DNA from 4 places in the Rothia sp. HMSC065G12 genome. Region 4 is predicted to be linked to each of the others. Evidence: riboswitches for the same ligand, from Rfam matches in the RefSeq annotation. Region 4 holds a riboswitch; each other region holds the start of a gene.

Region 1 (8,063 bases), 120 kb from region 4:
AGGTCGGAAAATCCTACCTGCTCGCGTCCTAGCGAAGCCTCGCGTCTACCGAGTAGCCGCAAACGGATAGGCGGCGCCCGAGATAACGCCCGCCTCCACGTCTTCCAGGGTTTTGCCGCGGGTCTCGGGCAGGTTACGCCACATGAGCACGGCGATCAGCACGTTCACCACCATGAACCCGAAGAATGAGCCGGTCAACCCCAGCGCCCCCAAAATAACCGGGAATACGAGGGAAAGCAGACCGTTCATCATCCACCCGCAGAATGCAGAAAGACCCATGCCAACCGCGCGTACCCGAAGCGGGAACAGCTCGCTCATCAGCACCCATGTCGAAACATTCAGGCAGGTCTGCATCGACCCCACGAACCCGACCACAAGCGCCAGAATAATATAGGGACGCGCGGGGGTGCCTTCCGGCAGGAGCATAGACGCTACCCCGATCAGCAGGTGGAAAAACGCGGTCAGCGAATACCCCGCAATCACCATCGTGCGGCGGTTCACGCGCTCCATCATGCGCAGCGAAAAGACTGAGCCAACCACAGCGATAGCGCCCGGCGCGATATTCGCAATGAGAGCCGAACCCTCGTCAAACCCAGCTTCTTTGAGCACCTTAATGCCGTAGTACATGATGGAGTTAATACCGGTGAGCTGCTGCCCGGCACCCACCAAAATACCGACCAGCAAAATCCGCACAAACCATTTTTCACGCAGGATTTTACCCGTGCTACCCCTAGTCTCCGTGCCGATTTGGATGCGCGTTTCCTCAAGTGAACGCGCGATGTCCGCAATTTCGGCATCAGCACGTTCGGCGGGGCGGATGCGCCGCATAATAGCGCGCGCATCCTCGGTGCGCCCCTGCGCGATAAGCCAGCGTGGGGATTCGGGCATGCGCAGCATACCGATGAAAAGCGCGAGCGCAGGCAGGGCGCAGACGGCGAACATCCACCGCCATACGCTATCGTGTTCGCCCCAGAGGTTGCCGATGATGGCATTCACGATGAATGCGGCTAGCTGCCCTCCGACGACCATGAGTTCGTTACGCCCGGAGAGTGAGCCGCGAATTTCGTAGGGTGCAAGTTCGGCGAGGAATACGGGTACGACTGCGGATGCGCCTCCCACAGCGAGCCCGAGCATCGTGCGGCCCATCAACAGTACAGCAATGCTGGGGGTGAAGACGCATGTGAGCGCGCCCGCGATGAAGAGGACTGAGAGTCCGATGATGGTTTTGCGTCGTCCGATGGCATCTGAGATACGCCCGGTGATCATGGCTCCGAGGGCGGCAGCGAAGGCGAGGGAACCCGTAACCCAGCCTTGAATGGTGTTGTCCATACCGAGTTCGCGGCTCATGGGGTCGAGGGCACCGTTGATAACGCCGGTGTCGTACCCGAAGAGGAGCCCGCCGAAGGTTGCCACCAGCGCGATAACGCCCAGGCGGCGTGTATGTGCGCCCTGCCCGAGTGGGGGTAGTGCACTGGCGCGGTTTGGCGGCTCGGTGGTGATGCTCATGCGGGTATTTTTGTCTTTCATGAGGGGTCTTGTACGGCACAGATTGAGAGACCGCACAGTTTTAAACGCTTGCTGGCTTGGGTATATTCCCGATTAGTTATATTCCCATTTGGCTATATTTGCAGTGGCGAAGGAGATTGTTAGAAAAGCGCGATGCTTTCAGGCGCTGGGAAAATCTCGTTGAGCCGCACCAGTTCGTCATCGTTGAAACGCACACTTGCGGCCTGCGCGTTTGCGTGTACTTGTTCGGGGGTGGTTGCCCCGGCGATCACACTGGCGACGGGGTTCTGCTGTTTAAGCCAAGAGATGGATGCTTGAACCTCTGAGACCCCTAAGTCGGCACAGAATTCGCGGTAGGCATCGAGTTGTTCCCAGTCGGCTTGCGCGAGTACCTGCGCTTTGGAATGCGACAGGCGCGACCCTGCCGGGATGCTGTCACGGCGGTATTTTCCGGTCAAAAGCCCGTTGGCAAGCGGGAAATACGGGAGCACCCCCAGCCCGAAGTGGCGGGCGGCGGGAAGAATTTCAAGTTCGGCGCGGCGATCCAGCAGGTTGTAGTGGTTTTCGGCGGCGATAAACCGCTCAGTGCCGAGTGTGCGGGCGAGATGCTCGGCGTGGGCAAGCTGCCACCCCGCAAAGTTGGAGTGCCCCAGGTAACGAACCTTTCCGCTGGTCACGAGCGTATCTAGAGCAGATAGGGTTTCTTCCAGCGGGGTGTTCGGGTCGGGGCTGTGGTAGAAATACAGGTCAATGTACTCGGTTCCCAGGCGGCGCAGTGAACCTTCGACGGCACGCATGATGTATCGGCGTGAGCCGCGCGCATCCCAGTCGTTGCCGTTGAGGGTACCGGTGGGAAGCCCGAATTTGGTGACGATAATCAGGTCATCGCGGTTGAGATTGAGTTCGCGCATCGCGGTACCGAACATGGTTTCTGACAACCCGGGTTCGGCACCGTACAGGTCGGCAATATCGAAGAAGCCGATGCCCGCCTCGACTGCGGCGGCGATCACGGCGTTGGTGCCTTCCTGAGTTTGAGTGGGGGTGCCGGGGCGTCCCAGATTGTTGCAGCCGATTCCGACGGAGGGCACGACCAGCCCGGAGTTACCCAGGCGTGCATATGCGGGAGATTCGATGCGTTCCATACATTTACTCTACCGTGTTTGACAGTATGTGGTCGCAACATGACGTTCACGGCGCTCTGCAACTCCCTAGAGTAAGACCGGAAGCAGATAAAGAAGGGCCCCGACATATGCGCATATCCTGTGAACCTGCAGACTCACGGGTAGAGGCGGTCGGGGGACTCTTACACATAGTTTACACGACATGTTTTCTCAGAACAATACCCGATTTTTCCTTGTAGAATGCCTTCTCCCTCTCGCCGCCGCGTCACCTCCTCTGTACTCTTCGCGAGCAGATAACATTCCGCTATCTGCTCGTCGAAATATTATCTGCTCGCGGCTGAACTTGCGGCTAAATCAGGTGGTGGATTCAACGCACTGACCCGCACCTCCGCGAGCCCGTATGACGTATTGTTTCGCCGCATCCCACAATATTAAGCGGTTATGACCGCTCGACGACATGTGCCGACATATTCTTGCTGGCACCGCGCATCCTGCCTAAAATAAGAACGTTATCTATCCAGAGCGACCGAGAGATCTGGCTCTTAGACGTCGCAGCAACCTCGCCAGCCTCCACCCATTGGGTGGACGGACAAGGTGCTCCCGCCAGAACCGATAGAAGTGAATTCCCTTCGCGTCTTGCTAAGATTCGGCGTACCTTCGGGCACGCTTCTATCGGGTGAACACGGAGGAATGAAAATGACGACAGTTCACCCGGCTCTTTCTTACGAGCTGTATCCACCACGGTCGCACGCAAGCTGCGATTCCTTGCTCAAAACCATCACCGAGCTTGAGCAAACCAACCCGGATTACGTTTCCGTCACCTATTCGGGCGATGCTCAACGCCGCCAAAAGACGTTGGCTCTGCTCGATCACCTGGTGCATGAAACCTCGCTGAACCCGCTGGCGCATCTAATCTGCGTGGGGCATTCCGTGGCCGATTTGGAACGCTCGGTTCGTCTGATTCTGGGGCTTGGAGTACGCGGGTTTCTGGCGCTGCGCGGCGATATTCCGCCCGAAGACACGCGCCCGCTTGAGCTGCCTTTTGCCCGCTACCTGGTGGAGCTGATTCGCAGGGTGGAACGTGAGGATTTCGCGCATCTTGCTGCGGGGAAGGTGTCGATTGGGGTTGCGGCGTACCCGCATAAGCACCCCGAATCTTCCTCGCTTCTTCAAGATATTGAGATTCTGCTTTCAAAACAGCGTGCCGGGGCGGATTTCGCCATCACCCAGGTTTTCTTTGAGACCGAGCGCTATTCGGGGCTGGTGGATGCTGCGCGCCTTGCCGGGGTGGAGATGCCCATTATTCCCGGCATTATGCCCGTTACCTCGCTGACTCGGCTAACGAAGCTGTGCGAGCTTGCCGGGCTTGAAGTGCCGCGCGAGCTGGCGCATCGCCTGGAAACCGCGAGCGATCCGCGCGAGCTGCACCGCATCGGCGTGGAACATGCACTCGACCAATGTCGCAAGGTGCTTGATGCTGGCGCCCCCGGCCTGCATTTCTTCACATTTAACGAGCATGAGGCTGTGCTGGACGTACTCGAAGAACTCGACGTTCCGCGCTACTCGAACCGTTTCAAACTCCCCCTGAGCGATCTTCAATACCTCTAAACTCCCCTTTTATTTGACACCCTCCCACAGTAAGGAACTAGGATGACCCGCACCCCATTCCCCGCAGCAACCATCGTTGGTTACCCCCGCGTGGGCCGTTTCCGCGAGCTGAAGAAGGCACAGGAAGCGTTCTGGAAAGGCAAAATCACGCAGGATGAACTGCGCCAGGCGGCCGCAGATGTGCAGCGCACCTACTATGACCGTGTGATCGAGCGCGGTCTTAGCGCCACCGATTCGTCTATTCCGGCGACTTTCTCGTACTACGATCAGGTGCTCGATGCCGTGCGTCTTTTCACCCTCGTGCCCAAGCGTCTTGCCGACGCCAAGGATGCGCGCGGCCTGCTCGATCTGCCCGGATACTTTGCGCTAGCACGCGGCACCGAGACGCTGCCTCCGCTGGAGATGACGAAATGGTTCGATACGAACTACCACTACTTGGTGCCCGAGATCGGTCCGGATACCGAGATCAAGCTGAATCTTGAGGCTATTGACGAGCAGCTTGAAGTCGCCAAGGAGCACGGGGTGACGGTGCGCCCGCAGCTGGTCGGCCCGCTCACTCTGCTTCTCGGGGCGAAAGCCGAGCAGGATTCGCCCGAAGGGTTCACACCGCTGGATCGCCTGGACGATTTCGTGAAAGCCTACCGGCAGGTGCTCGCCGAGCTGGCGGCACGCGGCGTGCAGTGGGTGCAGCTCGACGAACCCGGCCTGACCGTGGACCGCGACATTCCCAACGCCAAAATCGCCGAATTGGCGCGTAAAACTTACACCGCGTTGACAGCCGAAACGAACCGCCCCGCAATCCTGGTGACAAGCCCCTACGGCAACCTGCGCGAGAACCTGCCCGCGCTGTTAGACACCGGTATTGAGGCGCTGCATCTCGACCTGGTTTCCACCCTCTACGATGCCGAGGCGCTGACCGCCTTCAAAGACTCCGGCGTAACCCTGGTGGCGGGTGCCATTAACGGGCGCAATATTTGGCGTGCCGACCTGCGAGCACTCTTGCACGCGCTCCAGAACATTAACGGCGGTGCGGTGGCAGTTGCATCCTCAACCTCGCTGCAGCATGTGCCGCACGATCTTGACCTTGAAGACCCCGCCGATGTGCCCGTAGACGGTCTGGCTTTTGCCGACCAGAAAGTCGCCGAGATCGTGACTCTTGCCCGCGGTCTTGCCGACGGTGAGTCTGCGGTTGAGGCAGAGTTGAAGACCGCCGACGAAGCGCTGGCACGTTTCACAGCGGATCCGCGTAAGCATAATGCGGCAATCCGTGAGCGTGCCGCATCCGTGAAACCGCAGGATTTTGAGCGTCCCGAACTGAAGATCCGCCGGGATGCCCAAGCCGATCTGAATCTGCCGAAGCTGCCGACCACAACCATTGGTTCGTTCCCGCAGACCGGCGATATTCGCCGCCACCGTGCAGAGGCGCGTGCCGGTAAAATCACGCAGCAGCAACTTGACGAGTTCCTGCGTGAAGAGATCGCCTCCGTTATTAAACTCCAGGAAGATTTGGGCCTGGATGTGCTCGTGCACGGTGAGGCCGAACGTAACGACATGGTGCAGTACTTCGCCGAAAACTTCGATGGTTTCGCCACGACTAAGCACGGCTGGGTGCAGTCCTATGGTTCACGCTGCACCCGCCCATCGGTGCTGTTCGGCGATGTGAAACGCTCAGGTGAAGGGCTGCGCGGCGAGGCCGTGACCGTGCCCTGGATTTCCTACGCCCAGTCGCTCACCGATCGTCCCGTTAAGGGCATGCTGACCGGCCCGGTGACTATTCTGGCCTGGTCATTCGTGCGTGATGACCAGCCGCGCGAGGAAACCGCGAATCAGGTGGCGTTGGCGCTCGCCGACGAAATCGCCGATTTGGAAGAGGCGGGCATCCGCATCATTCAGGTGGATGAACCGGCGCTGCGTGAGCTTCTGCCACTGCGCCGTGATGAGCAGCCCGCGTACCTGGCGTGGTCGGTGAATGCGTTCCGCCTGGCGACGAGCGCGGTCGAGGATAAAACTCAGGTTCACACCCACCTGTGCTACTCGGAGTTCAACGAGATTATTGATTCGATTAATGCCCTGAATGCGGATGTGACCAGTATTGAGGCGGCGCGCTCGCATATGGAGCTGCTGGCGGATATTCCCGAAAGCTATGTTTCGGGGCTGGGCCCGGGCGTGTGGGATATTCACTCGCCGCGTGTGCCTTCGCAGTCCGAGGTTGAGGAGCTGATCCGTGCCGCGATTGGGTACGGAACCATCTCTGACCTGTGGGTTAACCCGGATTGCGGTTTGAAGACCCGCGACTACGAGGAGACAAAGAGGACGCTGGAGAACGTGGTGGCCGCAGCAAAGAAGGTTCGGGCGAGCCTGTAGTCTCTGGCGCGGAGCCTCTCCCCTACCCCTATAAAGTGCCTTAATTACAGGCTTAAACAATCACAATAATTCCGCGAGCAGGTGGTTTTTGATTCGAGCAGGTAGGAAAATCCTACCTTATCGGCAAAATCCTACCTGCTCGCGGTTATATAGAGGGTATGCGCATCCAATATAGGCATTTATGTTCCCTAAGACATAGTCCTATCTCACATAAATAAAAAATTTACTGTTGTGACAGCCTAAAATTGTTATTCACAGAATAATCATTCTGAACATATGTTCACTTCTAGTTTAAGTAACCTGTACATATGCTCTTAAAATTACTATTTCTATAGGTATCTATTCCTAAAATGCGAGCATGACTACTACAGATTCTCCAAAGAAGAAGGGTTCTGTACCCCGCTGGCTTGCTATCCCGACAGCCAAACCTCAACTGAGCACAGCAGAGGTCACGGCGAAGTACCCACGCCTACGTTTTCAGGTTTTTATGGGTATTTTTATCGGGTACGCAACGTTTTATCTGATTCGCAATAACGTTCCGCTTGTTACGCCGATTCTGACTCATGAGCTCGGTTTTAGTAATGCGGCTATTGGTGCGCTTTCTACGGCGTTGCTTTTAGCCTATGGTTTCAGCAAATTCTTTACCGCTATGATTTCTGACCGCTCTAATGCGCGGTTATTCCTCCCCATAGGATTAGTACTTTCTGGTATTGCAAACGTTCTGCTCGCTATCGCCGGGTACATGGGATCCGGTGCGGCAGCTGCAGGATACGGGGCCGCAATCGCATCCACCATGGCCGCCATTATGGTCTTCAACGGTATCTTCCAGGGTATGGGGTGGCCGCCCTCAGGCCGCGTGCTCGTGAACTGGTTCTCAACGAGCGAGCGCGGGTCTAAGGTTTCTCTCTGGAATACCGCACATAACGTTGGTGGCGCGCTTTCGGGTCTTTTGGTTGCCTGGGGTTTCACGCTCTTCGGTAAAACCTGGCAGGTTGCTTTTTGGTTCCCCGCCGTGATTAGCTTTGTGCTTGCTTTTGTGGCATGGCTGCTGATTCGCGATAATCCAGAGGCTGAGGGTCTGCCCACTATTGACGTGTACCGCAACGACCCCCACAAGGTTGAGTCCACGGACGAAGACCGTTCTGAATCAACATGGACGACTATTCGTAAGCATGTGCTGACTAATTCGACCATGGTGTATCTGGCTCTTGCTAATGTCTTTGTGTACACGCTGCGCTACGGCGTGCTGGTGTGGGCGCCTAAATATTTGCACGATGTGCGCCACGCCTCCCTTGAAGGCGGTATCGCTGGGTTCTCAATCCTGGAGCTTGCCGGTATTGGCGGCACTATTCTCTGCGGTTTCGTCTCTGACTACGTCTTTAAGGGGCGTCGTTCACCCGCGGGTATTCTCTTCTTGATTGCTACCGTAGGCGCTATTTTGCTGTATTGGCTGCCTTCAGCCGA
Region 2 (8,063 bases), on a different contig from region 4:
ACTTTTTGGAAAGCTGAGCTTAAGGACGGGCCCTCTAGATGAGGGAATTGTTGGGTGGCATCCTTCAAAATTTCTTGAATTTTCGCTTCGTAAGCCGTTTGGATGTGTGTTACAGTCTCAAGTCCGTGGTCGGTGATAACTGCAAAGATGCCGCGTGCGTCATCGGGGCAGGTGTCTCGAAATGCTAGATTTTTGTCCTCCATGCGTCCCACAAGGCGGGTGACAGAGCTTTGATTGAGGCCAAGTTTCTGAGCGAGTTCTGTAATACGCAACTCGTGCGTGGGGGAAGCGCTGATATGCTCAAGTGCACGATATTCGGTTAGTCCGATGTTGTGCTGTGCTGTAAGCCATTTACCGATAGAGGTATCGATAGCGCTGACCGCTGCCACGACTTGCTCCCAGGATGTTTTTAGAAGCGGTGATTGGTCGCTGTGTGTCATGCGAATCTCCTTGAGCTCTTGAGTATGCTTGCTGACAGCACCTTTAATTCATGTACATACATGAATATACGACGTGTAGCTATATATCTCAAGAGAATTCTGACAAAAATTTATTACCACCATGTGGGAGAGATGGAATTTATCATTGTTCTGCGATGAGAAAACAGAATATAGGGCAGCGGTGTATATATTGATGTCATATTTTGGGGATGTGCGCAGTGCCCCTTGATAGACAGCTCAACTTCCATTTCACTATGCTGAAAGGTGATGCTGAACTTTCAGCGTCTTTCACAGCTCATACAAGGAGGAAAAATGGCACAGATTGCTCTCGTCACCGGCGCAAGCCGCGGTATTGGTAAGGCGACCGCAGTTCGGCTGGTGAAGCTGGGGTATCACGTGATTGCGCAGCACCGTGCGGGAAACCCGGACTTTAGCGAGGTAGAGGCTGCCGCATCCGAGCACGGAGTAAAAGTAACACCCGTACAAGCTGATTTCTCAGATCCGCAGTCCGTTTCTGCCCTCTTAACTCACGTGAAGGATGTGCTGGGTGGGGATACCCTCGACGTCGCTGTGCTCAATGCAGGTGTTGGCACGCAGGGAACCTTCCAGGAGCTCAACGGAGAGGCTCTGCGCAGTCTGCTGCAGATCAATACGGTTGCCCCCTACGAACTTGCTGCCGGGCTGGTGCCGCTTATGAGCGCACCGGGCGGGCGTTATATTTTCACCGGGTCGGTGCTGACTCGCTACGCGTTCCCTGCCATGACGGGCTACGGCATGAGTAAGATTGCACTGGAATACCTAGTGCGGAATATGGCGGTTGAGCTTGGCCCTCAGGGGATTACGGTGAACCTTGTGGCGCCCGGCGTGGTCGATACCGATATTAATGCCGCATGGCTGCGCAATAATGCGGAAGCGGCCGAATTCGTGAAATCCGGCAATGCTATGAAGAAGGTTACCCAGCCTGAGGACGTAGCAGAAGTAATTGGTCTGCTGACTCAGAACGCATCGCAAACAATTACCGGGCAGATTATCGACGTCTCGATGGGCGATAAGCTCTAAATCCTGACGTCCGCGAGCAGGTAGGACTTGGCCGACCAGGCCGAAAAATCCTACCTGCTCGGGACAAAAACCACCTGTTCGCGGCAAAACTTTATGGTGTGAGAGACACACATCTTGAGGAGTCACACATGTACGACTTTAAACGCGAGGGTTTTCCCGGTTTTCCTCTAGGGCAGAAGATTGAATTCTACGGGCAGAAACTCCCGGAGCCGAGGATGGTAGTTACCGATCTGCCGGGCACAGACAGGAGCATCCGTACACTTCATAGTCGTCTCGCTCTTGAAGGCTCAGAACATAGTAGTATCGCATGCCAACTCGGAGAAGACGACCTTATTTCTCTGATTGAAATCTCATGGGCTGATGGCGATGAATTCTCTTTTGAGGGGCTGCCTCTGGCTGAGCTTTCCGCCGAAGAACTCGTGGCTCAGCTGAGAGAACGGGGCATAGTTGCAGAGGTTGGTTCCGTGACGGTGGAACTGCCGGAACTTAATATTTCTTTCTTCTTTTTCGAGGATGTTCCCCGTACGATCTCCTGGCAGACGCCTGAGGCTTTCTAGCATCTCTCAGTACTTTTGCGTATTCAGTTGTGCGCGGTGTCTATACCCTCCCGAGCAGGTGGTTTTTGGCTGAGTGGATAGAATTTTCCTACCTGCTCTGGACAAAAACCACCTGCTCGCAGGAGGCGTGGGGTTTTATTCGCCAGTTTCCAGAACTCGTTTAAGGCCCGCCAGCACAAACGACCAGCCCCGAGGTGAGCCCACATTCTGCGCCGTAACGGGAGAGTCTTCCAGACGGTCGTGGGTGACCGTGAGTTTTGTGGCACCATCCGTCCACGGCTCAAGCTGCCAGGTAACGCGGCTTGCCGGTTCGTGTGCCGCATCGGGAAGATAAAGCGAGCGCCACTCTACGACGAGAAGTCGCGGTGGGTCAGACTCCAGAATCGCGCCGTCTCCCCAAACTTCCTTCCCATCTGGGGAAAGGTAGCGCAGACGACCCGGCTCGTCCTCGGTGATTTCAACTCGTGAGCCAAAGAAATACTGGGAGGTGAATTCGGGCTGGGTGATCGCCATCCCACACGCGCTGCGGCGAGGTGTTTTGAATAATTACCGAGCTGATAATCCTCTGGGGACGTGGGGGAGTGTTTGGGTTGTCGGCGGTGCTCATGAGTCTTCCTCCTCTAAATTCTTCTGTAGGTCAAGAAGTGCTGAACTTTGGTGGGCGGTGTATTTGTCGATCCAACGGTCATGGATACGGCGAATCGGCACAGCATTGAGGTAGTGGAGCTTTTGGCGGCCTGAGCGCTGTGTGATCACAAGGTTTGCTTCTTCGAGGATGCTCAGATGCTTGGCCACTCCGAAGCGAGTCATTCCCAAACCTTCTTCAAGCTGTCCCTGGGTGAGGCCCCCGGTAGTGTAGAGCTTATCGAGCAGCTTTCTGCGGGTGGGGTCTGCGAGAGCTTTGAAAACTGCATCATCATCCATAACACGAGAATATGTGACTATATAGTCACATGTCAAGGGTGGGAGGTTATTTTGGGTACACACAAGCAGCAGATTTTTGGTCGAGAAGGTGATTTTCTCACCTTCTCGACCAAAAATCCGCTGCTCGCGGGAGACATAAGACCTCAGAGCAGGTTCGTGCGTGCACCGGAGCGGATGCGTCGCGCAGCGGCATGCACTAGGACAAGCCCCGCGAGTGCCCAAAGTACGCAGACTAACACCTCAGTCACAACTGTTGAATCCACCATTTCAGAAGAGCCGCTCACCAAAGCAATCGTTCGTCCGCCAGGAACCAACGTACACAATGCCGCCAGCCACACCGGGTATGCATCTACCGGCACGATCACACCCGCACTGATAGGCAGAAGCGCTCCTAAGATAGTTCCTCCCAGATATGGGTCGGAGAGATACAGTCCCAGTCCAGCGGCGAAAACACCCAGACATACGCCTGCCATGAGAGCCAGGGGTAAGAGCGTCACAGAACGCACAAGCATGGACAGGCTGCCTTCAAGGGAACCACCGAAACCGGCATAGGCAGCTGCAACACCCAGGTTCGTGATGCCAGTGATCAGAGCCAAAAGCACGGGCATTGCAGAGACTCCCAGCCAATAAGCCGCATCAAACCGTCGAGCGGTGCACACCTGCTCGAACACTCCCAGCCAGCGGTCGGTCGCCGCGCGCGCCACAACACCGACTGCCACGCTGAGTACCACGCTTGCCAGGGCAGAGGCGCATGCGATCCGCACAGGATCAGGTGCGGAAAGATCGCGTCCTAGTAGAACGCTGAACAGCACGCTCATCCCCGGTACGATCACGAGGGTGCTGAGTGCCGTACCAACTGTGGCGAAGGTGATGGATGAAGACCACCCAACCTTGGCGGTACTGTTCAGACGATAGAGAAAGTTCGTTCGTTTAAACATCGCAGCCTCCTAGATTGCACCCAGAGTGCCATGTACCGTTGCCGCGCGTAGTGCTCGCCTACCCAATAGATATGCCGCGAGCATCCAGAGGGCTGTGACCGCACAGGTTTGCAGTACAACGCCCAGAAAGTCACCGAATGAGTTCATAGGCATCTGCCCAAGCAGAACCTTCACGGGTGCCTGAATCGGAATCAGCGTGCCGAGCCCATCAAGCCATGCAGGCGCGGAACTCTCGGTAAAAAGCACCCCGGAAGCCACGAAAACCGGCACAAGCAGCAGCTCCTCATAGGCGATAGCGTTCGGGGTCGCCACAAAGAACCCTGCAATCACGAAGGTCACCGCCAGACACGAGATCCACAGCAGCGAAAGACCCACCAGATAGCGTGCACCCACCTGAGTAAAGTCTGTAAAATCTACCGAGAAGGTGCACAGCGCCCAGAAAACCCAGGCCAATGGCAGGGCGGCAAGCCCAAAAATGGAGGCAGTTGAGACCACCGCTGCGAGCGCCCGCAGCGGGTTCACGGCACCATTGAGCAGATACACGAACGTTCCCCGGTAGCGCTCAAAGTTGAGGATTCCGGCACTAACAATGCACATGTTCCAGGTGCCGATAATACCTGCGCGAGTCCAGGCGGGGGTTGCATCAACTGGCCAGGCACCGGCGGCGAGCGCCTGCAGGGCCGTCGCCCCAAAGGTACTCAGCAGCAGTAATTGTAGGAAGTAGGGAACTGTGAGGAATTGGCGCAGAGAAAAAGACATCAAGCGAAGTTGCCGGTTCATCGTTTCAGTCCTTCCGCCATGGCCAGGTATGCCTCTTCGAGAGTGGCTGGGCGAGTATACAGTGGTGTGAGCATCTGAACCTCACGCTCAGCGAGAATACGGGTCAGCAGAGCCTCTGCGTGTTCGGTACTGAAGGGGTGCGGCTTTTCCGAAACAGAACGTTCATTCCAGTACACGGTGATCTCCCACTCGCTGCCGCGCGGGGTCAGCAACACTGTTCCCGCATCGCCCAAAGACCGAGCAAGTTCTTGAAGCACCGGCCCGGCATTCGCATCCACACGCCCCACGGTGGTAACGGAGATCCCGGCGTGCGCGGTAATATCCGCCACTGTGCCCGAAACCGCCATGCGACCGGCACCGATGACCGTGACCCGATGCGCTAACTCCTCAATCTCGCCCCCAGCAGATGGCTCGTGAGTAAAATGGCGGTGCCGTCATCAGCGAGGGCGCGAATTAGCTGGCGTATTGTCAGCGAAATATCTGGGTCAAGCCCATTCGTCGGCTCATCCAAAAGCAGCAGTTTTGGCTCGCCCAGCAGTGCCCGCGCGATGTGCAGACGTTGTTTCATACCGCGGGAAAACTCTTGTACCTTCTTCGCGGCGACATCTGCAAGATCGACCCGTTCCAAAGCGCTCGCCACCTGGGTACGGCGTTTGCGCGCGCTAACTCCGGCAAGGTCGGCGAAGAAGAGAAGATTATCGCGGGCGGATGCTCGCGGATAGAACCCGGTATCCCCGCCGAGTACAAGCCCTAGGGATGCGCGCGCACGCTGGGGGTGTGCAAGCGCATCCACCCCGTCGATGCGAACGGTACCGCTTGTGGGAGTCAGCAGTGTTGCGCACATCTGTACAACCGTTGTTTTCCCCGCTCCATTGGGACCGAGCAGAGCATGAATTTCGCCGGAACTTATGCTGAGTGAAACATTATCGACAGCGGTGAAAGCGCGTTCACCCTTGCCAAAGGTGCGGCATAGCTGTGCCGCGTCAAGAATTGTAGACATTGTGATAAAACCTTGCGGTGCTTAGTCACCCGAAGCCGCTTGAGCATGGTGTTCGCACGCCTGCAATACGTGGGACGGGTGAGATGAATAGTCGTGAGAGAGGCACTTCTTAGTGCCTGAATAATCCCAAGTCACCGGCTGCAGGTGCGGAAGGTATAACAATAAAACCCTCAGAACTTTGGTGTCCCAAGCGCTCACTATGCGCTTCTGAAATGTATCGAACCAAAGCAGGGTTATTTCTAAAATTTTTAGAGCCCACCATCTGGGCGGGCATTCCGCGAGCCGGTGCGACTTTAGCGGGAGGTCATACCTCATCACTCCTAGATTCAAGGTTTCCATCAGTGTAGCATGGCTCACGATTGCCTACACTGATGGTAATTTAGCGACGGCTAACGGCAGATCACATGGCTTTAGCGGTTCGGGTACAACATAGGCACGGTCACAAGCGCATAAGTATTGGTGTTTCTCCCAAACAATAGGCTGTCGCGAAAACAGTTCATAAAACGTCATCTTTGCAACAATGCGCCGAAAACACGCATCCCGCTTGACCATGTGCGCTTCCTATGAAACTCTAGATGCAGGTCATGAGAGCCAGTGATAAGCCCCAGCTAGCTGGCCGGCAACCCTCCTCCGCGGTGGGGTGCCCTGGGTGAGGACCAGGCGTTGAACACAAAGTACAACGCAAGCGCGGGACCGATGTGCCCGATTCTGGTACATCGTTTTTTCGTTTGCAGAGAAGAAAACCTAAGAACTCTGTACCGAAATCGGCATGCGGCCCCCTGAACTATCACAAGGAGCTTCGCATGAGCAACACTACAGTCCCGACTCCCGCCAACCCCGCCGGTTGGAAATTTGAAACCCGCCAGATTCACGCGGGGCAGGCACCGGATGCTGCAACGGGAGCTCGGGCGTTACCTATCTACCAGACCACCTCGTTCGTTTTCGAGAACGCAGAACAGGCCGCTAACCGTTTTGCTCTAGCTGAGCTTGGGCCTATCTATACCCGTCTGAACAACCCCACCCAAGAGGTTATCGAAAACCGCATCGCATCCCTTGAAGGGGGAGTAGGGGCGCTTTTGCTGGCCTCAGGCCAAGCAGCTATTACCTATGCGATTCTCAACATTGCGGGTGCGGGCGACCATATCGTGGCTTCCCCATCAATTTATGGGGGAACCTACAACCTACTTAAATACACGCTTGCCGACCTCGGCGTTGAAACTACGTTTGTTGAAAACCCGGACGACCTGCAGCAATGGCGCGATGCGGTTCGCCCCAACACGAAACTCTTCTACGGAGAAACCGTACCTAACCCCCGGAACGATGTGCTCGACATCGAGCCTATCGCCCAGATCGCCCACGACAATGGCGTTCCCCTAATCGTCGATAACACGGTTCCCACCCCATACCTTGTGCGCCCCATCGAATTTGGTGCGGATGTTGTAATCCATTCCGCCACAAAATATCTGGGTGGGCACGGCACCTCAATCGGCGGCGTTATCGTGGACTCCGGGAATTTCGACTACGGAGCCAATCCCGAAAAGTTCCCCAAGTTCAACGAACCTGCCCCCGGTTACCACGGTCTAGTTTATGCCCGTGACTTGGGCAAAGACTCCGCTTTTGGTGCGAACCTTTCCTATATTCTCAAGGCGCGGGTTTCGCTTCTGCGCGACACCGGGGCGGCGATCTCTCCAACCAACGCCTTCAACATTGGTATCGGTCTGGAGACTCTTTCCCTGCGCATCGAACGCCATATCGAGAACGCGACCAAGGTCGCAAACTGGTTGGAGGAGCATCCGCTGGTCGATCAGGTGATCTGGGCCGGTCTGCCTTCCTCGCCCTGGTACGAGCGATCCCAGAAGTACCTGCCGAAGGGACCGGGTGCCGTTGTGGGATTCACCCTCAAAGACGCCGACCTGGAACAGACTCGCACCTTTGTGGATGCTCTGCAGCTGCACTCCAATGTAGCGAATATCGGCGATGTGCGTTCGCTTGTTATTCACCCTGCATCCACCACCCACTCGCAGCTTTCCGAGGAAGAGCTAGAGGCAATCGGTGTGAGCAAAAACTTTGTGCGCCTCTCTGTAGGTATCGAAAATATTGACGACATTATCGCAGATCTTGAATTGGGTTTTGCGACTCTGAACGCCTAACCTGCACCGCCGCGACCGGGCTGCACAGTAAGTGCCCGGTCGCGGTATCGGTTTCTCGCCTGCCATTACCAAAACTACCGGTTACCCAGGAGAAAACATGACGGAAAATACCGTACACGCCACCTATCTGTCGCAGCTGCAGTATCCCAGCGCTCAGGGGTACCTGCGGCAGATGGCGATCGGTGATTTCACCCTCGAAAACGGTACCGTGCTTC
Region 3 (8,063 bases), on a different contig from region 4:
TACCATGATCTCTTCTTTCGAGGAAAAGTGGTTGTAGATAGCTCCTGCGGAGAGCCCGGTGGCGGCAATAATCTCGTTCATCGAGGTCTTTTGATACCCGCCTTTAATAAAGCATTCACGGGCGACATCGATAATCTGTATACGCCTGTTCTTTTTGTATTCTTCACTGACTTTAGGCACGTCTTAATCCTATCGAATATTTACCCCGTATGCGTGCCAACCCAACCCGTGCACACCATAACTTTTGCAGCCGGATTGGGTTGGCAATATTCACCGTGCATCAGCCTACCTGGCTGGCGCATTCGATTGTTGAGACAATGCCGGAATTTAGTGGAAGAAGTGGCGGGTTCCAGTCAGGTACATGGTGACGCCCGCATCCTTCGCGGCCTGAATAACTTCGTCATCACGGATCGAGCCGCCGGGGTGCACGACCGCACGGATACCGGCGTCGAGAAGAACCTGCAGGCCGTCCGCGAAGGGGAAGAAAGCGTCGGATGCGGCAACCGCACCGCGGGCACGCTCGTGGCCTTCTCCGCCGAGTGTATTGGCGCGTTCAACCGAGAGTTTGCACGAATCCACGCGGTTAACCTGCCCCATGCCGATACCCACGGCGGCACCATTATGGGCGAGCATAATCGCGTTCGATTTGGGGGCACGCAGGGCACGCCACGCGAATTCAAGATCGCGCAGAGTGGCTTCGTCGGCAGGTTCACCGGCGACCAGCTGCCAATTCTGCGGGTTATCACCCTCGGCGTTAAGGCGGTCGGCTTCCTGGAAGAGCGCACCGCCAGAAATCGAGCGGTACTCGATAGTCTCACGCCCGAATCCCTCGGGAAGCACCAGCAGGCGGAGATTTTTCTTGGTTTCCAGGATTTCGAGGGCTTCCGGCTCGTATCCGGGCGCCACAATAACCTCGGTGAAAATATCTTTAACGGCCTGCGCCATATCCTTGGTGACCGGGCGGTTTGCCGCGATCACGCTGCCATAGGCGGACAGCGGATCGCAAGCATGAGCCTTAGCGTACGCATCGGCAATTGGATCTGCGACATTAGGGCTTGCAATTGCAATACCGCAGGGGTTGTTGTGCTTGATGATGGCGACCGCAGGCTCATCAAAATCGTAGGCTGCGCGCAGGGCGGCATCGGCATCCACATAGTTGTTGTAGCTCATCGCCTTGCCGTGAATCTGCTCAGCCTGGGCGATACCGGGGGCTGCTGCGGGATCCACATACAGAGCCGCGCGCTGATGCGGATTCTCGCCGTAACGCAGGGTCTCGCTGCGTTCAAAGCCCAAACCAGCGTACGGGGGCCAGAAGTTAGCGTCTTCATCCTGCTGGAACTGCGCGGCGGTCCAGGTAGCGACGGCGGTATCGTAAGCGGCGGTATGGGCGAAGGCACCGGCGGCCAGACGGCGACGCTCCTCCAGGGAAAACCCGCCATCCTGGGCGGCGGTCACGGTCCGTTCGTAGTCTTTGGGGTCTACCACGACAGCGACCGCATCGTGATTCTTCGCGGCGGCACGCACCATTGAGGGACCGCCGATATCAATTTTCTCGATAATAGCGTCTTGGTCAGCACCGGATGCCACGGTCTCTGCGAAGGGGTATAGGTTCACGACCACCAGGTCGAAGGGCTCAACGTCGAGTTCGTTAAGGGTGTCGATATGCTCCTGCTTGCGGCGGTCGGCCAAAATACCGGCGTGGATGCGCGGGTGCAGGGTCTTCACGCGGCCTTCCAGGCACTCGGGGAACTCGGTAACCTCGGTAACTTCTGTGACGGGCACACCGGCGGCGGCGATCGTGGATGCGGTCGAACCGGTAGACACCAGCTTCACGCCTGCCTCGTGCAGACCGCGGGCGAACTCCGCCAGATTAGTCTTGTCGTACACGGAAATGAGGGCGCGGCGCAGGGGCAGACGATCGAGCTTCTTCATAGACACTAATTACTCCGTTGCTTCTTGCTCGGTGAATGGGTGGTACCCCGTGGCGGGGTATTGATACTGCCCGCATGCACCAGGATGCGGCGCCGTGCGGGCAGGAAGTTCTAGGGGTTTTGAGTTTTGGGGAGGGCAGCAAATTCTGCGAGGATCCGCACCAAGAGCTGACGTTCTTGCACCTTGATGCGCTCATGCAGGCTTTCTTCGGTGTCACCGTCCTCGACGGGCACCGCGGCCTGGGCGATAATCGTGCCGGTATCGACCCCGGAATCCACGAAATGAACCGTCAACCCGGTGATTTTAACGCCGTGGGCGAGCGCATCCCGCACACCGTGTGCCCCGGGGAATGAGGGCAGCAACGCGGGGTGAGTGTTGATAATCCGGTTCTCGAAGCGGGCGACCAGCTGCGCATCCACAATGCGCATGAACCCGGCGAATACAACGTAATCGGGGGTGTAGGAGGCGATTTTCTCTTCGAGAGCGCGGTTCCATTGCTCGCGGTCAGCATAGTCTGCCGGTTCGATCAGAAAGGTTTCAACCCCGGCTGCGGCGGCTCGATCAAGACCGGTGCAGGGCTTATCTGCGCCTACGGCGGCGATCTCTGCGTTCAGCTCGCCAGCCTTTACGGAGTCGAGAATAGCTTGCAGGTTAGTACCGGACCCGGAGACCATTATCACAATTCGCACAGCAATAGTTTATCGCATCACATAGCGGCTGGGTAGCACCTATGCCACGGGCACCGCACCAGAAATTCTTGTAGTTAAGCCAATTCCGAAACGATAAGCTGGCGGCCCTCGCCCAGTCTAGATTTTCAGGGTTTCACGGTGATTCTCATGCCCGCAGACCGCCGCAGGGAGGTACCCTTAACCTATGTCAAATATGCCCCCGTCTTACCCCCAAGTGCCGCCGCAGCAGCCGATACCGCCTGCGCCGAAGCGTCCGCAGCTCACCCCTAAGGAGCGCCGCCGCAAGCTGATGCGCAGTTTATGGCTGTTGCTTGCGGGTTCTATGCTGACCCTATCGGGAACCCCCTTCTTGCTGAGTCCCTTCCCCCTGTTTCTTCTGCTTTTTGTCTTGGTACTTCTGGGGATTGGGCTGACCATTATGGCGATAGTGCGCAATGCCCAAGGGCGGGGACCGTGGATTCTCTACGTTGCCGCTGGACTAAGCCTTCTTTTTGCGGGGTGGACGCTTCTTTCGGGGCTTGTCATGGCGTTGAACCCGGATGCGCAAAACTATCGGCAATGTTACTCCCACGCCCTGACGGATACCGATGTGAAGCAGTGTCAAGAGTCCTTCGACCGTACAGTGCGCGCCAATACTTCTGTGTCGATTGGCGAACCTGCTCCTTAATTTCTTCTTGGGGGAGCTTTTCAAATAATTGTGCCGAGTGAATCTTAAGGATTCACTCGGCACAATTGCTATATTCCGCTGTGCTCCCAGCCCTCTAGGTGTTCCCGATATATCACCATATAGGGCGCGAAAGTTATTTCTTCCTCTTCTTATGCGAGGAATCCTGCCCCGTGGAGGGCCCTTCCTCCGAAGATTCGTCCTTGGTCGGCTCAGAGGCTCCGAAGATAACAGCCATCGCCTGAGTGGGCGTGAGCTGACGCTTCTCCTGAACGGTAGTCTCGTGAGACTGCGCCGAACCTTCCGTATTCTCCTGATCGGATGCGGGCGATGCGGCAACCGGGCGCGGCACACCAAAACGTTTATACCCGGACTCGTGAAACTCCACTGACGAAGGGGCTTTCTGCGGCCCAGACTCCCCTGTACGAGCGCTCTGCTCTCGTGTTTCCCGCTCGACCTTAGTATCACCGCCATTACCCGAGGTTTCGGGGCGCGGAACGCGGTTAAAGACCGGCTTCCCCGGGGCTTTCTCACGCTTACCGGGCTTGACCGTGCGCGGCGCGTCCTCGGTACCCCCACCGGATTTCTCAGAGGTATCAAGTTCCACGGTGGGTTCATCCGCTCCCGACAGCTCGATGGTTTGTTCGTCAGATGCCGCATCCTTCGAGTCTGCAGCTTCGGCAGAACTATCCTCACGCAAGGATTCTTGCTCCGTTTTGATACCTAAACTATGCGCTCGCTGTGCTTCTTCTTGCTCAGCAAATTTATTGAGTTCTGCACGGCGGGCGTGCACCTGTTTGACTCGTTCGCGCCGCTGCTGAGCCCGCTCACGCGCCTGCTCTTCACGTTCTTGTGCCTCGCGTTCCTGCTCATCGTTCCTGAGCTGTTCACGCTCTGCCCGCGCCGCGCGACGCTGCTGCAGCATCTCGCTCATGCGACTGCCCAGATTGGGACGTTCATCGGCAAAACGCGGCAGCTCACGACTGCTGTCGGGAAGAAGCACATGGCACAGCAGGTTACCCAACGCGGTACCCGCACCCAGGGTTATTGCGGTCGCCACGGCGAAAGCTGCGGGCGATGCGCCTACCTCGGTAAAACGCCCCACACCCAACGATCCGCTGGAAATCCAACCCAAAATATAAGCCCACACGCCGCAGAGCACACCCACCAGCGAACCCAACACGAGCGAAGAAAGCGGCAGCGCAATCACCCGGTAACGTACCTTCATGGTGATCCACTCCTCCACGTGGTCTTCACCTTCACGCAAGAACCACCAACCGGCAACGGCTCCGGCGCCCAGCGAAACCGCCAGACCCGCATACCCTATCCAGCCCAGGCTCTCAGGGATAGCACCCAGCACCGGAAAGAGCGGAAGATCGCCCATCGTCGTCTGCGACCAACCCACATGTGTATCCACGCCGAACGCAAACCCGGCGCCGGTAGTCCACGACATCGCGTAGATCACCAAGTTCGGAAGGTAACCAAGCTGCAGCAGGGTCACGGCGAGCGCCCCCACCGGCCCGGCGTGAAGTTCCTGGTAAATTGTTGCGATTTGCGACCAACGCATCATCATGGCAACCACCAGCACCAGAGCACCGCCCATAATGAGCGAGAAAATCGCCACCATGGAGGCACGCACAATCGACCACACATAGGAGCTCGCCCATCGCGAGTACTGGCTCATCTGCGAAATCTGTTCGGCGGTGTTCACGCCCACCATACGGGCGAGCGAACGCGATTCATAGTAGCCGCCCCAGATCAACCCGACCAGCACCACTATCTGCGGAATCAACGCCGCACCAACAATACCCAGCAGATGCCGTTCGGTACTCGCCCACGCAAAGGCGACGGCAGCAAAAATACCGTAGGCAGCGCACCCTAATAGTACGGGCTTGAAGAATTCCCCCTCATAGGATGCGCGCGCCAGTTTTCGCCCAGACCTAAAGCATAAGAGCACCGGAATAATGCTCAGCCCCATGGGTACCAGTGTGAGCATGCCGTGCGGCAGAATAATGCCGAAAGCATTCGGAATATTCAGCGGCACACCGTGCATGAGCAGCCACAGGTGGGAGGCAAGAGTTGCGAGTGCGGGAAAATCCATGCGGTTAAAACCGTTGGTAAACCACACCGCCATGAGCAGAACGAGCACAAGCCCGAAAGAAAGCGCGGCGGTAAAAACTAATTCAACGATGCCCTGCAGCCAGAGTGGCATAGGGGCAGAATACCGGGATGTAGAAGAGCTACTTTTCATCGTTCTTCCATCATGCCATGAAACCTGTCAGCGCGTGTGAGCCTGCTGGGCTTTCGGGGAAATAGTTCCGGTTAAATGGCGGCTAACCTTCGTTAACCGCTCACCGTGAACATAGGGGTTACACGAACGTTACTGATGCGCTCTCACCGATGCGGCAGCGCGTACAGCTAACTGTGCCGAGCATTTCTCACGGCTTTCTCGAACACGCAGGTACTTCCCCGGCGCTTACGGTGAAAATACTGTGCGGAAGATTTAGTCTTCAATCCACGGATTCACCGCGGGCACGCCCCAGGACCGGTACACCTCAGCCTTTGAAGAAACAATTTCGAGGTCGTGAGCTTGGGCGCTCGCCGCCATCAGACCTTCGAGGGCGGCGGTGGGCAGGGGCTCGGCATCTTTACGTCCGTGACTGTGGATGCCGCGCGGGGCGCTGCGTCCCGCCCATTCGAGGCTTACGCGGGCATCCACGTTGATGATGTGGTCGGCGAATCTGTCGAGAAGTTCGGCAATCCAACGGTCGGTCTCTGGGTAGGGGTAGAGTCCTTTGAGCTCGCCTACACTCAATACCGAAATGTAGAGGTGTTTATAGGCGCGGCGGCGCAGAAAGGCAACAACTTTGGAATCTGGTGTAGCTTTACGAATCTCGGCGAGAACATCCGAGTCGAGAAGCAGTCCTGAGGCGCTCATACCCCTATGCTACGCGCAGACCGGCATATTCGACGGCAGGAATACCCTCGGGGTTGGGAAGAAGCAGAAAATTGAGGAATTCGTCGCGCTTAGAAGAAATACGTGCGTAGTCCTGAATACTTACTGCCTGGTAACCGCCGCGTGCGGGCACAGATGCGGCACGCAGATTTTCCTGATAAGAGCGTGCAGGAGTAAGGGGGGATGCTGGAGATGAAGAGCTGTTGTACATTGACAACCATGCGCCGAATGCGCGTTCCTTTCGCGTTGCTCTTGCCTGTACCAAGTGCCACCTGAGGCGGCGAATACAAACCGCTTCGTCATCCGAGCCACCCGTGAACATGGGGTTGGCGTTCGACCATAGTCGGAGCTTATCAGTCGAAACTCTTGAAGCTGAATCCAGGTTACAACAGCTTTCAGGAATCTGTAAACGTGCGAACCCGTCAAACTCTTGTGATTTACATAACGCGATTATGAATGCATACCTGTATATAGCCGCCTCATGGCGGCGTAGTGTGAAGTTTTGGGTCTTCAGAGCAGGTCTACACATTCGAGAAGAATCACGGCACACTGGGTAATGTACAGAAATTTATCTTGCCTCTGATATATCACCATGTCACGCCTGCTTTACGCTTCCGGAAAGAAAGAGTGATAACTGTGAAAAAGACTGTACAGATCATGGGGATAGTGGCCGCAATTTTTCTGATCATTGGGTTTGGCTTGTTCATCCTGGCAGGCTGGGGCTCACTCGTGGAGTATCATGCCCTCGAATGGAGGGGTGTACAGCATAAAGGAGCAAGTCCCCTAACGCGAGCAACCGGCAACCTCAGCTACTGGTTCTTAGGCACCGGCTTTCTTACTGGCTTTATCGCCTTGATTCCGTTCTTCACCACGGCGGTCAGGAACTCCCGCAAGACGCACAAAAAGCATCCTGTACAGGTTCAAAACCTCTTGGAAGAAGGTCAGAACCAGATCGATTTATAGAGCCAGTATCTAAGGAGCGCTCATGAAAAAAGCTATCTACATAGTTGGAGCAGTAGCCGCAGTACTTCTGGTTATCGGGTTTGGATTGCTCATCCTAGCCGGCTGGGGTTCACTCGTGGAATACCACGCCTTCGAGTGGAGGGGTGTCGATCCCGCAGGAGCAAGTCCGCTCGTCATGGCGACTAATAATCTGAGCCTATGGTTCCTAGGCATTGGTTTCCTCACCGGCATTATCACCTTTATTCTGCTCTTCACAACGGCGACCAAGAAGGCACGCAAGGCACAAAATAAGCATGTTGAGCAGAATAAAACACCCTTGGCAAAAGAACGGGACCAGATGAATCCATAAAGTCAGTTACTCAAGGGGAAAGCATGAAAACTGCACGTATGGTCGGGGCAATAGCTGCACTACTCCTCATTCTCGGTATTGGATTGTTCATCCTAGCCGGCGGGGGATCAGTCGTTGAGTACCATGCCTTCGAGTGGAGGGGCGTCCAGCCCAAGGGGTCGAGTCCTCTCACACAGGCAGCCGCTACCCTCGCCATGAGTGTCTTATGCGTTGGCTTCCTCACCGGCATTATCACTTTTATTATGTTCTTCACAATATCCATCAAAAATACATGTAAAAAACGCTCAGCGCATCATGGACAGACCTCATAACGAATTACCGCGCGATTCTTTGACACCCTTGAGATAATGGAACGGTGAGCGCGCCAAACCCTTTCCCCGATATCCCCGTCACCGTTGCGCAGATTATTCGGCAGGCGGGGCATAAGGCATACCAGCGCGGGCTTGCTTATGCCCGTCAGCGTGAAGTGGTGCGATACACCTACGACGAAGACGAAAATACGCTGGAAGG
Region 4 (8,063 bases):
ATTACCGATTAGTTCTGTTTTTGTGCGTTGGTTGAGCCTTTCGAGGCTCCGTTAGGGTTTTTCTGCCCGGATAACCAGTCGTTAGGATCGATCTGAATGTCGTTACGGACGGTGAAGTCGCTCTCTTGATCCTTGTTTTTCTGGTCACCCGTTGATCCCGTCGAGTTGGACTTTGACTTGTCGCTGGGGGTGCTGGGAGTGCTCGGATCTGGATTCTCAGGTTCGCCAACATGATCGATGGATGCCACAGCCTGCTGACCGGTCAGGTCAATATCGCTCTTGGGGGCACCATTCTCAGGTTCGTAGCGCAGAGTGCCGCTGAGGATCGTCAAGGTGGTGGTCACACCGTAGCGTTCGAGATAGAAATCTTCAAAATGTGTACCGAACTGGCTGGCCAAGATCTGGTTGTAGACCTGAGTTCCGCCGCCATTGTGGCTGGAAGCTACAACATCCTGCTCAAGCTTGATATCAACGTAACCTATCAGCTCATTACCGTTAGAGGTCATCTCGCTGAAGGTACCGTACATAGCACCACCGTTGAAGGCGACGAGCTTAGGGTTATCGCCGTTTTCTGGCGTGGGATTGATGACGAGGGAAACCGCAAAATCGTCAGTATTTTTATTCCAGCCCGGAGGTTCTGCCCCGTCGATCTCGGCCCAGTCGGGGAAAACGAAACGGTGCTCCAAGCGCAGGCGCGCACCGGCGAGTAGGGTAGTGGTGCCCGAGTAGTATGTCTGCTTGCCGTCTTTAGTGGTTGCCTTGGGTGCTGAGAACCAGAAACCAGCGCCACCCCATTTTGCATTGCCGATGCTGCCGCCGGGGGTAAACTTACCGCCGCCAGCTGAGTAGAGACCACTGGAACCTGCCGGAACATTGGCCTGCTCGTTCGCAACTGGGCCGCTAAATGAATCTAGCCCCAGGAAACTGTTAGTGTCTAGTTCCTGGTGGGTGACGAACGCCTGGGTAAAAATACCGTAGTCAGGGCGTGTGTCATCATACGAAGCCGCATAAGCCGGAACTACAGCGGAAGAAACAATAATTGGGGTTGTCCATGCGGCGCCCGCCAGAACACGACGGCGCGTTAGACCTCCCCGCGTAGATGCGTGGGTCACAATGACTCCTATGAGTGGTTGGGTGAATAAGTGGCGCTCGGATTACACGCCAGTAATAATTTTACGGGATATACCCCAGAAATCCTAAACAATATAAGATAAACATGAAATCTTTACGATAAAACGCTCACTCACCCGGATCTGAGCATCCTCAAATTATGCGGAAGATATTCTGTATTCCGCGCTCATTTCGGGCCTATTGTCGCGTGTATGTTCCGGCGAGTCTCTGTGTTTCACCGCCGCATGGGCGCATCATTCTGGGCTTGCGGGCTGCCGATATGAAGATTTCGTATTCACTCAACATATACATATCTAAAGGACTCACTCTCATGAAGATGCGTCGCACGGCGCACATGACGCTGGCGGTTGCCAGCCTGGTGCTGCTGAATATCCTGCCCACCTCCGCTGCCTCGGTTCCCGCCTATGACACTGATGGCGATGGTATTCCCGATTCTTGGGAGATGTACGGTTACGATGCCGATGGTGACGGCGCTATTGACGTCGATTATCCCGCGATGGGTGCGAACCCTAACCATAAGGACGTATTCGTCGAGATGGATTACATGCCCGGTGAGCTCGGCAGCGAAGAAGATTTGGACCGAATCGTGCAATCCTTCGCCACACTTAATATCAGTAATCCTGATCGAAAACCGGGCATTAACCTGCACCTAGACGCTGGGTCCGCCCGAAGCGCTAAGTACAATCTGGGCGGCGGTAATGAGGTGCCGCATCAGGGACTGCGGAATATGGGCGATTGGGCACGTATTAAGGCCCGTCATTTCAACCCTGCCCGCGAGGGCATTTTCCATTACATGATCTGGGGTGATTACCACGGACATAACAGCTCATCGGGCTTGGGGTACAAGAACAAAGCCGGGTTTATCGTGACCGTCGGGAAAACCTACTGGGGTGGCGCCAGCAGCGATATTCGCGTGGGCACTTTCCTACACGAGCTTGGGCATAATTTGGGTCTTGATCACGGCGGCAATGATAGTGAGAACGGCAAACCCCATTACTTCAGTGTGATGAACTACGATTACCAGCTCACTGGTGTTCCTAAGAAAGACGGAACGTTCTATTTTGGGTACTCCCAGACGGACGCGCTAAGCCTTGATGAGTCGGCGCTCAGTGAGCGGCGCGGGTTCGGCTTCAAAGCTCGCGGATACCTCTATGAGGGCAAACCTGCAGATCGAAACATAGACTTTAATCACAACGGTAAGATTGATGATGTGCCCGTCGCCAAAGACCTCAACAACAACGGATACGAGAGCGTTCTGAGTGCACCCAGCGATCTGAAAACGATGCGGTTCCCGGCCCAAGCCGTCAGTCACGGACGTGAGATAATCCCTGAACCTCCACCAGAGATTGAGATTAATCTCATAACGGCTGATGATGCACGAGAGCAAGGTCTTATTCGCTAGCCTTGTATGCTGCCAGCGTGCGGGAGCGGGTTATGTTGCCAGAAACCTTTACTTGTTCCTGTGATATGGTCCGCTCCCAAAACTTGTTTTATGTCACAGATTTATAAAATTTTACGGTGCTAGGATGCAGGTGAAATCTTATCTATCGGTTATTCATATACAACCGTTCATATACCACTCTCTTGCTCAAACGGCACCACAATGCCACTAATGCGCATCGTCGCATGTGGGAATCTGCCACACCATAGGTTCCCTACCATGAATACCGCTCACTCATAGAAAGATTTCCTCTCGCTCAACACAACGACACAAGGAATATCTCTCATGAAACTACGTACTATAGCGCGCCTGATGCTGGCATTCGTCAGCCTGGTGTTTCTTGTCCCACTGAATTCTCTGCCCGCCTCGGCAGACACGTTGCCAGTCGCCCCTGGTAACCCGGGTGTCGCCCCGAAGGTGACTTCACCTGATACTGACGGTGATGGGCTTTCCGACAGCGTGGAAATCAACGGATACGATGCTGATGGTGATGGTAGACCTGAAGTCGATTACAAGAAAATGGATGCAAATCCCTACCACAAAGATGTATTCGTTGAGATGGACTATATGCCTGGCGAGCTTGCCAGTGAGGAAGAACTGGATCGCATCGTGCAGTCTTTCGCTGACTTGAATGTTACTAACCCTGACGGCAGGGCAGGCGTTAATCTTCACCTAGATGCAGGTTCTGCCCGGAGTGCCAAGTATAACTTGGGAGGCGGCAACCAGGTTCCGCACCAAATGCTCACCAACAATATGAAGTCTTCTGGGGAATGGGCAAATATCAGGGCTCGTAATTTTGATTCTGCCCGCTACAACAGCGGTTTCGACTACATGATCTGGGGCGATTACTATGTGGATAATAAAACCGGAAATCGAAACTCATCAGGAGTAGGGCTTCTAGGCTCTCCCGGTTTCATGGTGACCGTTGGGAAAACCTATTGGGGAGGAGCCAACAGCGATATTCGCGTGGGCACTTTTATCCACGAGCTGGGGCACAACCTCAACCTGAAGCACGGTGGTACTGACGATTTCAACGGCAAGCCTCAGTACTACAGCGTGATGAATTACAACTATCAGCTCACTGGCATTCCCAAGGCGGACGGAACCCGATACTTCGGATACCTGCAGCAGGATATGCCAACCCTTAACGAATGGGCACTGAACGAGCGCGACGGCTTTGGCCCCCAAGCGGGCGAATACCTGTATACGCACAAAGATAAAAATGGGAAAGACGTTACTCAGCCCGCAAATCAACCCATCGATTTCAACCGGAACGGCGTTATTGATAATTCTCCGGTCTCGGTAGATCTCAATGGCGATGGGATACTAAAGGAGCTAACTGCTCTCAGTGATCTGAAGAAGCTCAACTTTGATATGACGCCTACTCAGGCTGGAGCTGGCGGTCCTGTGGCTCAGCCTGAAGCGGAAGAAAACCCGGTCACTGCGGATGACGCCCGCAACCTGGGCCTTATTCCCTAAATCATTCGGCGTTCTTCCCAAAACGGGGGGCGAAGAGGTGTAGCTGCTGAGGGATGTTATTCCGAGCGTGCGAGGACATACATAACGTTCTGAAGCTGGCGAGGCAACGAGCCAGATGAAACACGCCCTCGCTGCACCTCTTCGTTCCCGGGCTTTACCCCGCACAACCGTTCATATACTACTCTCTTGCTCAGACGGCATCGTGATGCCATCTAAAATGCACTCGCATCCGAGAACCCGCAACATCGCAGGTTCTCGCCGATGACTATCGCTCACTTCACTCTCTATGTAAGATTCCCTCTCACTCAACACATGACACTAAGGAATATCTCTCATGAAATTACGTACTATAGTGCGCCTGATGCTGGCATTCGTCAGCCTGGTGCTTGTTGTTCCTCTGAATTCTCTGCCCGTTTCTGCGGTGGAAGCGAAGCCCGCTCAGCCTGCACCCGCGCAGAACCAGAATATAGATCTCGTTCAGAGCCCCAACTCGGGTGATCGCGACGGCGATCATATTCCCGACGAGCTGGAAAGAGACGGGTACGATATCAACAACGATGGCATACCAGAGATCGATTTCCCTAAGATGGGCGCGGATCCCAACCATAAAGACATTTTTGTCGAGATGGATTATATGCCCGGTGAGCTTGCCAGTGAGGAAGAGCTGGATCGAATCGTGCAATCTTTCGCGGATATAAATATCAGCAATCCCGACGGCAGAACGGGTATTAATCTGCACTTGGATGCCGGTGCCGCCCGGGGACCTAAGTACAACTTGGGAGGAGGCGAACAGGTCAAGTGGCAAGTGCTCAGCGACGATATAGGTAACAACGCTGGGAACTGGGCCAGGTTTAAAGCTTCTCATTTTAATCAGCGTCGTGATGGACTCTTTCATTATATGGTTTGGGGCGACTACTACGTGCAACAACAAAATGGGGAGAGCGGCTCATCAGGATTGGGACAATTGGGAGGTCGTGATTTCATGGTGACTGTGGGGAAGACACACTGGAATAACAATAAAGGTAATATGAGCGATATTCGCGTGGGTACTTTTATTCACGAGCTGGGGCATAACCTCGGCCTGCAGCACGGTGGTGATGCCGATGAGAAAGGCGAAAAAGGTAAACCACAGTACTTCAGCGTTATGAATTACAACTATCAGCTTACCGGTGTGCCCAAGGCGGATGGAACCAAATATTTCGGATACCTGCAGCAAGATATGCCGACCCTTAAAGAATGGGCCTTGGACGAACGCAAAGGCTTTGGTCCCCAAGCGCGTGGGTACATGTATCGGCCCAATTCAGAGGCCGTACTGAGACCAGCAGATGGACCTGTCGATCTCAACGGTAATGGCGAAATCGACCATGGAATCTATGCTCTTGATCTTAACCGTGACGGAATGAAAGGCTGGCTGACGGCACCAAGCGACCTGAAAAAATTGAGCTTTGGAGCTGTGTTTGGACGAGGTGCTGACGAGACTATCCCTGAGCCCAAGGTGGAAATAAACCCCATCACTGCGGATGACGCCCGCGAATTGGATCTCATTTCCTGAATAATTTGACGCTTTTCCTAAAATGGGAGCGAAGAATGGCAGCGGGAGCGTTAAACACGCTCCCGCTGCAAATTATTGCTCCCGAATTTTGCCGTCGCATTCGAAAGAACACTGCTGTCCGCCGGGCGACGTACGCGGCCCTTAATATTACGGGCGACAGTCACAAACATTAATATTCGTCATAATATCGCACCAACCACGACACCCCTTATACACTCAAAATCAAGGATTATGAGTCCCGGTGTAAAGCTCTGGCTAGCCGGGCGGCAACCCTCTCCCGTAGCGGGGTGCTCCAGATGATGATCTGGCTTCAAGGGACACGAAGCAAGTACGGCGCGAATGCGCCACCTGCACGACTTGGAACACCAAGAAGGTCACCACCTATAAGGAGGCGGCGCGCGGGGTGCAGGAACACCCTAACATTCGCGAAAGGATACGTAGATGGCTGAGCAGAAGAAGCGCATCGCAGTTAACGCATTCGACATGACCTGTGTGGGTCACCAGAGCTTCGACCTCTGGCGCCACCCCCGCTCCCGCGCTACCGAGTACAACACCATCAAATACTGGACTGACCTGGCACAGATCCTTGAGAAGGGCCTCTTCGACGGCGTATTCCTAGCCGATGTTGTGGGCATCTACGATATTTACAAGAACTCCGCTGCGCCAGCTATCGAAGGCGGCGCGCAGGTGCCCGTGAACGATCCGTTCATGCAGATTTCCGCAATGGCCGCCGTAACCGAGCACTTGGGCTTCGGCGTGACCTCAGCCGTCACCTACGAGCAGCCTTACACGCTTGCCCGCAAGTACGCTTCTCTCGACCACCTCACTAACGGACGTGTGGGCTTTAACGTGGTGACCTCATACCTGCCTTCCGCCGCCGAATGTCAGGGCCTCGAAACCCAGATTGAGCACGACACCCGATACGAACTCGCCGAAGAGTTCCTGGATGTCTGCTACAAGCTCTGGGAAGGCTCCTGGGAAGACGGCGCGGTCGTCAAAGACCGCGAGAAGGGTATCTACGCCGACCCCGCCAAGGTGCACCCGATTCAGCACAAGGGCAAGTACTTCAGCGTGCCTGGTGCGGGTCTGACCGAGCCCAGCCCCCAGCGTACCCCCGTGATTTTCCAGGCGGGCGCATCCAGCCGCGGGCAGAAGTTCTCGGGCAAGCATGCCGAAGTTGTGTTTATCGGTGCGCTGCGCCCCGATTTGACCCGCATTATTACCGACCGTATCCGTGACCGCGCCGAAGAGAACGGCCGCGGCCGCGACGAAATCAAGGTTTTCGCGATGCTCTCCATCATTGTGGACGAAACCGAAGAGAAGGCGAAGGCAAAGTACGAAGAGTACCGCAAGTACGTGAACCTGGAATCTTCGCAGGCCATTATCGGCGGCTGGTCCGGTGTGGATCTTTCCCAGTTCGACGAGGACGAGGTACTCAACTATGTGAAAACCGAGTCGATTCAGTCCTTCCTCACCCCCTTCACCCTGCAGGCCAAGGATAAGCAGTGGACGCGTAAGGATATTGCCGAGCACTGCACTATCGGCGGTATGGGCGAGGTTATTGTGGGCGACCCGCAGCAGGTGGCTGACGAGCTCGAACGCTGGATTGATGAAGGCGGACTGGACGGTATTAACCTGGCATACCACGTTTCACCCGGCTCCTTCGAGGACTTCATCGAGTTCGTGGTTCCCGAGCTGCAAAAGCGTGGACGCTACCGCACCTCCTACGAAGGTGAGACCCTGCGCGAAAGCCTGTTCGGCAAGGGACAGACTAAGGTTGCAGACTCCCACCCGGCCGCGAAGTACCGCGGCGCATACGTGGGTAAGCCCTCCACAGCAGACACCCCGGCACGCGCTATCGCCAACTAAACCCGCTGCTCCTGCACGCTTGGTTGTAAAATCTCCCCTCCTGGGATGATAAAAAGAGCCTTTATTTGAATAAAGCATTAAAAATGCCGCTTTATTCGAATAAAGGCTCTTTTTTTACGCACGTTTAAAATGGGGTGCATGAGCGAAACAACCCTGTATGATCCTCAAACCCGCTGCCCCTGCACAAGCGGCGAGGTATACGGTGCCTGCTGCGGGCGGTACCTGGGCGAGTTTGCCGCATCCGGAACCTTGGGCGCGCCCACGCCGCTGGCTCTGATGCGCTCGCGATTTACCGCTTTCGCCCTGCACGATGCGCCCTACCTGCTGGCAAGCTGGCACCCACATACGCGCCCCGCCGAGTTAACGTTGGATGAAACGTTGCGCTGGTACCGGCTGGATATTCTGGGCTCTTCGGGCGGTCCCTTCGATGCGGCGGGCACGGTCGAGTTCGTGGCGTACTACCGCTCAGTTCCCGGCACGCCCGCCGAAGAACGCGTGAAAGGTACCATGCACGAAAAATCCCGCTTCGAGAAAGTACACGGCACCTGGTACTACCTAGACGGCGAGGTCAGCTAAGTTCCTCCCGACCGG

What was found. A riboswitch is a leader RNA that binds a small molecule or an ion and turns the genes downstream of it on or off. The one in region 4 is predicted to bind S-adenosylmethionine.
Region 1: linked by a shared signal. The riboswitch ahead of HMPREF2804_RS09525 (methylenetetrahydrofolate reductase) and the one ahead of HMPREF2804_RS09115 (LLM class flavin-dependent oxidoreductase) in region 4 are both predicted to bind S-adenosylmethionine.
Region 2: linked by a shared signal. The riboswitch ahead of HMPREF2804_RS04210 (bifunctional o-acetylhomoserine/o-acetylserine sulfhydrylase) and the one ahead of HMPREF2804_RS09115 (LLM class flavin-dependent oxidoreductase) in region 4 are both predicted to bind S-adenosylmethionine.
Region 3: linked by a shared signal. The riboswitch ahead of HMPREF2804_RS03395 (nuclease PIN) and the one ahead of HMPREF2804_RS09115 (LLM class flavin-dependent oxidoreductase) in region 4 are both predicted to bind S-adenosylmethionine.

Annotation. Positions count from the first base shown of each region.
Region 1 covers NZ_KV804818.1:124,261-132,323, forward strand. Annotated here, with positions in the region: gene HMPREF2804_RS09515 (sugar porter family MFS transporter) at 46-1,527, opposite strand; gene HMPREF2804_RS09520 (aldo/keto reductase) at 1,647-2,648, opposite strand; SAM riboswitch class I at 3,138-3,246, shown strand; gene HMPREF2804_RS09525 (methylenetetrahydrofolate reductase) at 3,324-4,235, shown strand; gene metE (5-methyltetrahydropteroyltriglutamate--homocysteine S-methyltransferase) at 4,278-6,599, shown strand; gene HMPREF2804_RS09535 (MFS transporter) at 6,958-8,063, shown strand, end outside.
Region 2 covers NZ_KV804813.1:268,873-276,935, forward strand. Annotated here, with positions in the region: gene HMPREF2804_RS04165 (MarR family winged helix-turn-helix transcriptional regulator) at 1-440, opposite strand, end outside; gene HMPREF2804_RS04170 (SDR family NAD(P)-dependent oxidoreductase) at 753-1,499, shown strand; gene HMPREF2804_RS04175 (hypothetical protein) at 1,628-2,056, shown strand; gene HMPREF2804_RS04180 (SRPBCC domain-containing protein) at 2,192-2,569, opposite strand; gene HMPREF2804_RS04185 (ArsR/SmtB family transcription factor) at 2,660-2,980, opposite strand; gene HMPREF2804_RS04190 (ABC transporter) at 3,124-3,918, opposite strand; gene HMPREF2804_RS04195 (ABC transporter permease) at 3,928-4,698, opposite strand; gene HMPREF2804_RS11280 (hypothetical protein) at 4,695-5,045, opposite strand; gene HMPREF2804_RS11285 (ABC transporter ATP-binding protein) at 5,078-5,698, opposite strand; SAM riboswitch class IV at 6,279-6,392, shown strand; gene HMPREF2804_RS04210 (bifunctional o-acetylhomoserine/o-acetylserine sulfhydrylase) at 6,502-7,848, shown strand; gene HMPREF2804_RS04215 (homoserine O-acetyltransferase MetX) at 7,946-8,063, shown strand, end outside.
Region 3 covers NZ_KV804813.1:81,932-89,994, reverse strand. Annotated here, with positions in the region: gene HMPREF2804_RS03425 (TetR/AcrR family transcriptional regulator) at 1-180, opposite strand, end outside; gene purH (bifunctional phosphoribosylaminoimidazolecarboxamide formyltransferase/IMP cyclohydrolase) at 328-1,938, opposite strand; gene purN (phosphoribosylglycinamide formyltransferase) at 2,043-2,606, opposite strand; gene HMPREF2804_RS03410 (hypothetical protein) at 2,806-3,288, shown strand; gene HMPREF2804_RS03405 (cell division protein PerM) at 3,422-5,497, opposite strand; gene HMPREF2804_RS03400 (PIN domain-containing protein) at 5,789-6,223, opposite strand; gene HMPREF2804_RS03395 (nuclease PIN) at 6,228-6,506, opposite strand; SAM riboswitch class IV at 6,485-6,613, opposite strand; gene HMPREF2804_RS03390 (hypothetical protein) at 6,878-7,204, shown strand; gene HMPREF2804_RS03385 (hypothetical protein) at 7,227-7,553, shown strand; gene HMPREF2804_RS03380 (hypothetical protein) at 7,577-7,864, shown strand; gene HMPREF2804_RS11265 (SWIM zinc finger family protein) at 7,909-8,063, shown strand, end outside.
Region 4 covers NZ_KV804818.1:860-8,922, reverse strand. Annotated here, with positions in the region: gene HMPREF2804_RS09135 (hypothetical protein) at 9-1,112, opposite strand; gene HMPREF2804_RS09130 (C4-dicarboxylate ABC transporter substrate-binding protein) at 1,442-2,533, shown strand; gene HMPREF2804_RS09125 (C4-dicarboxylate ABC transporter substrate-binding protein) at 2,858-4,051, shown strand; gene HMPREF2804_RS09120 (zinc-dependent metalloprotease family protein) at 4,386-5,603, shown strand; SAM riboswitch class IV at 5,831-5,940, shown strand; gene HMPREF2804_RS09115 (LLM class flavin-dependent oxidoreductase) at 6,045-7,472, shown strand; gene HMPREF2804_RS09110 (YchJ family protein) at 7,611-8,048, shown strand.